Regions from separate parts of the Paenibacillus sp. NPDC057967 genome, predicted to be linked through region 3. Evidence: riboswitches for the same ligand, from Rfam matches in the RefSeq annotation. Region 3 holds a riboswitch; each other region holds the start of a gene.
What was found. A riboswitch is a leader RNA that binds a small molecule or an ion and turns the genes downstream of it on or off. The one in region 3 is predicted to bind cyclic di-AMP.

Region 1 (2,261 bases), on a different contig from region 3:
AAGCGGTACCATGTATTTCTCGATCATATCGAGAACAGGACGAACATTGTATTTCGTATTTTGCAATTCCGATACGAGCAGTTCTGTGTTGCAGTTGCCTGCCGCGCGTCCCATGCCGTATACGGATGCGTCAAGCAGCTCAACGCCTTTGTTCGCCGCGATCAGCGTGTTCGCGAATGCAAGCTGCAAGTTGTTATGCGCGTGAACGCCAAGACGCTTGTTCGGCAAATGCTGCTGGAATTTATCCACCAGGTAGCCTACATCATCCGGCTTCAGGCTGCCGTAGGAATCCACGATGTATACAACGTCTACAACGCTGTCGTTAATTTGCTTGAATGCTTCGACCAATTGGTTCTCCATCACGTTGGAAAGCGCCATAATGTTCAGCGTCGTCTCATATCCGCGGTCGTGGAAAATTTGCACCAGCTCAAGAGCCTTGTCTACATCTTGAATGTAGCAAGCTACGCGGATCAGGTCGAGCAGGCTCTCGCTGCGCGGCAAAATGTCATTCTCGTCAACGCGGCCGATATCAACCAGCGCAGACAGCTTGGTGTTGCCTTTGTTCGGAATGACCTTGCGAAGGAAATCGTCGTTCAGGAAGCGCCATGGGCCTGCGCTATCTGCACCTTTCAACAGCTTCGGCGAGTTTTTGTAGCCGATCTCCATGTAGTCGACACCAGCTTCGTTCAAGCTATTATAAAGGTGCTGTACAAACTCGACGCTGAAATCCCAGTTATTGACGAGTCCGCCGTCACGAATTGTACAATCGACAATTTTACAATGACTAGTTTTCGAATGCATGCTTGCTGCTCCTTTGATTTGAACATGAGTTCACTTTTTATCTACCATCATACTTGAAATATGACGGGAACGCAAAGTAATTATGTCGGTATTTGGATATTTTGGACGATTGGTTGTCCCGATAAGATATCATTTACAAATTGATATTTTAAAGTTAAAATATTATGTAAACATCAACGCTTAATTTTTCCGACCTGGAAAAAGCGGGGGAACCAACGTAAGTGCGACGTGGGCCGACAGCCGGCCGCAGCCTTGCAAGGGGTGAGTCCGGGGATTTGTACCCCCGGTAGGGTCTACTCTCTAGCCCGAATCCGACAGCTAACCTCGTAAGCGGACAAAGGAGAGGTGTCTTATGCTTTCTTTATCTTTGCAAGATTCCCCATTCCCTTCGGAACAACCCCTGCAGCTTAGCATTAGCCGCGTGGAAGTATTCGTCATACCGGCGCTCGCGATTGACTCGGCAGGGTATCGCGTTTGTCTTCGCATTAGCAGCGACCTCGGTTATGGCTGGAACGAGCAATTCGTCAGTGACAGCGAGCCAAGTCTGCAACTCGACCGTTGGGGTCCGCTATTCCGCAGCTTCATCGGCCGTTTCTCGATCGTTTCCTTGACCGAACGGCTCACCGAACGAATCGCGCAGACTCTTAATCCCGATAATCGGGCTTACCGTTTATTTTCCGCCGCAATTACACAGCTGCAGAACCCGGGCTCCGGACGCCCGATTTCATCGGCTGAGCCTGCCGAAGAATCCGTTCTTCAGCAGCGCGCCGTCGCTTATTTATCCGTAGATTAGCAGCATACGCTTGGATATGGGGATATCCTATGTCGGCCAGCCTATCAAGGCAAGCCGCAACCTGCATCAAGCCCGAAGCCTTCCAACCCGGAAAGCCCGGGCTTGTTTGCGTTTTGGGGGAGCTGTCCGGCGGCGCTCAGTCAGGCTGCAGCTTTTCGTTCTCTAAGCCGAGTTTTTCGGTCTGCAGCTCGCTCGGCATCGACGTTCTGCTCTCTAAGCCGAGTATCTCGGCTTACAGCTCGCTCGGCGGCGGCTTTCTGCTCTCTAAGCCGAGTTTTTCGGCTTGCAGCCTGATCATCATCTATAGATAAATAAAAAGATGCCTCCACCATCAATTTTCAATGGTAAAGGCACCTCGTTTTTGCATATTCGCAACCTTTCGACTTCAACACCTCCAGAATGGTTTAGCGAGTTATTGATTAGTTAAAACAAACTTCCGCTCACATTCCCACTATCAGCCTATAACAGCTAGTACGCACAATGTTCATCAGACTGGTATATATGAACTATGCATGACTAGCGGCAGCGCAATGATATTGCGGTGCTGCACAGCCGCCGCCGCGCCTGCAACCCCTTTGACCGATTCATGTGCTCATTCGTCTAAACTCCTTACTTGAATACAGAAGGCTGCACCGCCTAACGAGCTCGTTTATCTGGTACAAACACA
Region 2 (2,261 bases), on a different contig from region 3:
CGGCGAGTGGAAGGTATTCCGCTATGTTACGCTGCCGCTGACGATGCGCGCCGTAATGACTGCCTATATACTCGGCTTTGCGCGCAGCTTGGGCGAGTTCGGGGCAACACTGATGATTGCGGGCAACATTCCGGGCAAGACGCAGACCATTCCTACCGCGATCTATGTCGCGGTCGATTCCGGCAATATGCCGATGGCTTGGGCCTGGACGGCTGGCATGGTCGTGATCTCGTTTGCCCTGCTGCTGGCGACGGGCGGTCTTCGGAAAAATCCATAAAAGGGCTCGCCTGCAAGGCGGAAATCGTGTGCGGCTGTGATTGCACGAGTGTAGAAGAGCTTTTCTCCGAGAAGAGCCGATGAATGCGATAAATCAGATTGCAAGGTATGGAAAATCGGTGAAAGCAGCATTTACTGCTGCTTTACACTTTCAGAAGACAGGAGTAATATTCGGATTAAGCTTTACAGCAATCGCTGAGTTTCCCGCAAGAGGCGGGAAAACGGGGGAACCATTCGCCAAGTGAACAGTCCGGTGTGAGAGCCGGAAGTTCGGATGGCAAGGGGTGAATCGCTTGCAGCGCCAGATTGGGCGCCGGCCAAGCGTAGGGCGACTCTCACCGTCCGAATCCGACAGCTAACCTCGTAAGCGTAGATGGAGAGGAAGTGGCTTGTGATCGCATTGGCGACCACAGGGGACACGTGCCTCTGTGGTTTTTTGATGCGCAAATAGGATTATGACCAAGCAACACGCTGAGTTTCTGCACAGAGCAGAAAACGGGGGAACCATTCGATTTTGCGCCAAGCGTGAAATCCCGGGGTGAATCCGGACCTGGCAGGTCCGGTAGGGCGGCTCTCACGCCCGAATCCGACAGCTAACCTCGTAAGCGATTCGAGAGAGGCCAATTGCAGCTCTTCAGCATAAGCGAAGCTTGTTTCGCTATGCCTACAGAAGAAGCCGCGAGGGACCCCTCCTTCGCAGGCTTCTTTTTTTGCGCCCAATTGGCTGAAAGGGATAAAGGAGAATGAAGAGTGAACTCGTTCCATTCAAAGCTTACGCTGGTATATGCGCCGAATGAATACGGTCGGCAATTTGTGAAGCTGTTGCTATACAAGGGCTGGCCTGTAGCGGCTTTGGTCAGCAGCGGCAGGCAACGGCGAATCCATGAGGGATTCGGAATCAGCTGCTTTATCAAGCTCGATACGAAAGACCAGGATTGTTCGCTGAAGGGCGGACAGATTCATGATGTGTATTTATTCGATAACTCTGTGCCGCTGGTTTGCAGGTACTTAAAGCTATTCCGTCCGCTTGTATCGGGCAGAATCATCGTGGTGACCCAGAATAACAGCATTCCAGGGCTATATCGGCATTTGGGAGCGGATCAGCTGCTGCATGCGTCGCTGCAGCCGGAGGAGCTTGTATCGGAATTCGAAGAGAATCGATTGGAGAAGAACGGAGAGGAGGATGCATCGTGCTAGATGTGATCTTGGTTGCATTTTTGGTTGTGCTGGTGGCTTCCGTATGGGGCCTTGCCGCTTGGTCGGCGAAGGAAACGGATAGCGGGCGGAAGGATCAATAGTTTATCCATTATGGGTGATGAAATGAGGGACTGGAAGTGACGATTGCCGGGCTTCTTTCGATTGGCATTTTTCTATTAATCGTTGTGACGTTGGCAAAGCCAACAGGATTATATATCGCGCGTGCATTCGATTATTCGCCTACAACTCTCGACCGCGCTTTCGGCTGGCTGGAGAAGCCGATTATGGCGCTTAGCGGCATCCAAAAAACGAACCAGACCTGGAAGCAATATGGGTTATCGCTCGTGTTCGCCAACGCTTTTATGATTCTGGTCGTCTATATGATCTTCCGGCTGCAGCACTTGCTCCCTCTCAATCCGGGCAACATTGCAGCTATGGAGCCTACGTTGGCGTTCAATACGGCTATCAGCTTTATGACGAATACGAACCTGCAGCATTACAGCGGGGAGAGCGGCATGTCTTATTTGGCACAAATGCTTGCAATTGTCTTCTTGATGTTCACGGCACCGGCAACGACGCTTGCCGCAGCTATGGCGTTCATTCGAGGCTTGGCTGGCAAGCCGCTTGGCAATTTCTTTGTCGATATGATTCGTTCCATTACGCGCATTCTGCTGCCGATTGCTATCGTCACATCGCTTCTGTTCGTATCGCAGGGTGTGCCTCAGACGCTGGAGCCTTCTGTGACGGCTGCGACGATGGAAGGAGCTGAACAGCATATCGCAAGAGGG
Region 3 (2,261 bases):
GATGTGATGGTGATTGGCTCCAATCAGCTTCATCGAGCAGTAGGTCATGCAGGGCACGAAGTAGAATATATTGTACTTCACGTCGATCTGGAGCCGTACTTCGATCCGGCGACGATTAACTATTTAAGCTGTTTCATGGAGGTGCTTCAGCCGCTTGACGGACTGAATGATCTGTTCGCGTCCAACCCAAATGCAAGGGAGGAGGTGGGCCGTGCGATCTTCAGCATTCATGAGGAAGTCATGGCCAGACGTCATGGCTACGAGGTAGCGGTCAGCATGCATATCAAAGCGCTGATGCTTGCCATGCTAAGGCATGACGCAAACGACATATTATCACCGGGCGGAAAGCTGGACGCTCACGTACTGAAGCCTGTCATTGCCTTTATAGATGAGCGACTGGGCGAAAAGATACATATGTCTGAACTGAGCGCTTTAGCCGGAATGAGCTATGTCTATTTTTCTAAGTATTTCAAAACGCATATGGGACTGCCGTTTACCGAGTATGTCAATCGGCGACGTATTGCTAAGGCTACGCGCCTGCTTGCCCTTACCGATCGAAAAATAACGGACATCGCACATTCCGTAGGACTGGAGAATATGGCGCATTTTTATGAATTGTTCAAACGCTTCAACGGCTGTACGCCAAAGCAGTTTAAACTGAAAATGACGTTGTCAGCAGAACCGGAATAGATTCCTCCCCTTATTTCCAACTAGCGCAGGAGGAGATGGTCTAGTTGAGAAAAGCATCAATAAACGCATATAATTCGCGATCGGCTGATAGCGCAATGCATGTAAGCGCTTCTATCGGGATTTTTAAGCTTTTTCCGCCGAAACATGTCTGGAATGCGCTTTTACAAAACATTCGGAAAGGAGTAGCATTAGGCTCATAAATGAATATGCGTAACGCTCAATGGTCCGTTAAGACCAGCGGGGGAACCAAAGCGATCGTAATGGGTCGCAGGGGTGAATCCATGTTATGGTAGGGAGCTCTCGACTTCCGAATCCGTCAGCTAACCTCGTAAGCGTTGTTCGGGAGATAAGTGCGCGCGCTTGTGTTCGTCATGACCACAGAGAGCTTGTTTCTCTGTGGTCTTTGCTGTGTCCAATCAACAATGAATAGTAGAAGAGAGGCTCGTCAGATGGGAAAACAATTTGTAGTCATTGGGTTAGGGAGATTCGGGGGAAGTGTGACGCGAACATTGCTATCGCTTGGCTACGAAGTTATGGGAATCGACAAGGATGAGAAGAGAGTACAGGAATACGCGCCTATCTTGTCCCATGTCTATCAAGCCGATTCGACTGATGATCAGGTCATGCGGGAGCTCGGTGTGCGCAATCTGGATCATGCGATTGTAGCCATAGGCGAAAACCTTCAGTCCAGTATATTAACTACATTGATTCTGAAGGATATTGGCGTCAAATTCGTAACAGCCAAGGCAACAAGCGATTATCATCAGCGGGTGCTTGAAGGCGTCGGTGCGGACCATATCGTTCACCCGGAGCGCGATACAGGAGTACGGGTAGCCCATCAGGTCACCTCCAAAAACATGATTGAATACTTGGAGTTATCCCCCCAACATAGTCTCGTCGAAATGATTGCCCCGCCAATCTTCTGCGGCAAAACATTAAAAACATTGGACTTCAGAGCCAAATTCGGCTGCAGCGTCATGGCCATACGCAGAAAAGACAATGACTTGGTTGTATCTCCGCACGCGGACGATCGTATATTTGAAGGCGACATGTTAGTTATCATCGGCAAAAACAGCGATATTACAAGGTTCGAGCGGACATTCGCAGACTAAGTGTGAAGTCTGGATGCTTGCAGAAGGACAGTATACTTTTTGCCCGATAACATGTACGTATACAGAAATCATTCAGTACCCCCTTTCTGAGGGTGTTCTTTTTTGGAAAAGGGCTCACTCTCCCATCTGCTCAGGAACAGGTATATAAGATAAAACCATCTATCCAACTCTTGTAAAAGGTTGGGTATTTTGTTATACTAAAAACAGAACATATGTTCTCTTTTTTTGGGGGGGGTGAGGGATGTGGGAATATTATTAGCTTGGCAAGAGTTTAATGCACAATATCGGAGGGATGAGGATTTGCTTCCTCTTCTTGAACGTTTGAAGTGGCCATCAGGCTTTAAGTGCTATTGTTGTGGACATCGCTCTGCATATAAGATCGTTACGAGAAGTCTGCCTCTTTATGAATGCACGAAGTGCAAATATCAGCAGTCGCTAACCTCCCATACCATTTTACAT

Region 1: another riboswitch for cyclic di-AMP. It lies ahead of ACFVSO_RS19105 (5-formyltetrahydrofolate cyclo-ligase); the one in region 3 lies ahead of ACFVSO_RS18110 (potassium channel family protein).
Region 2: another riboswitch for cyclic di-AMP. It lies ahead of ACFVSO_RS05295 (hypothetical protein); the one in region 3 lies ahead of ACFVSO_RS18110 (potassium channel family protein).

The regions. Positions count from the first base shown of each region.
Region 1 covers NZ_JBHVQB010000007.1:139,212-141,472, forward strand. The annotation lists gene ACFVSO_RS19100 (aldolase catalytic domain-containing protein) at 1-801, opposite strand, end outside; cyclic di-AMP (ydaO/yuaA leader) riboswitch at 969-1,149, shown strand; gene ACFVSO_RS19105 (5-formyltetrahydrofolate cyclo-ligase) at 1,154-1,594, shown strand; gene ACFVSO_RS19110 (hypothetical protein) at 1,624-1,905, shown strand.
Region 2 covers NZ_JBHVQB010000002.1:176,821-179,081, forward strand. The annotation lists gene modB (molybdate ABC transporter permease subunit) at 1-277, shown strand, start outside; cyclic di-AMP (ydaO/yuaA leader) riboswitch at 460-662, shown strand; cyclic di-AMP (ydaO/yuaA leader) riboswitch at 736-900, shown strand; gene ACFVSO_RS05295 (hypothetical protein) at 1,027-1,473, shown strand; gene ACFVSO_RS05300 (signal peptide protein) at 1,467-1,574, shown strand; gene kdpA (potassium-transporting ATPase subunit KdpA) at 1,617-2,261, shown strand, end outside.
Region 3 covers NZ_JBHVQB010000006.1:439,438-441,698, forward strand. The annotation lists gene ACFVSO_RS18105 (helix-turn-helix transcriptional regulator) at 1-690, shown strand, start outside; cyclic di-AMP (ydaO/yuaA leader) riboswitch at 895-1,040, shown strand; gene ACFVSO_RS18110 (potassium channel family protein) at 1,140-1,802, shown strand; partial or broken gene ACFVSO_RS18115 (transposase) at 2,046-2,219, shown strand.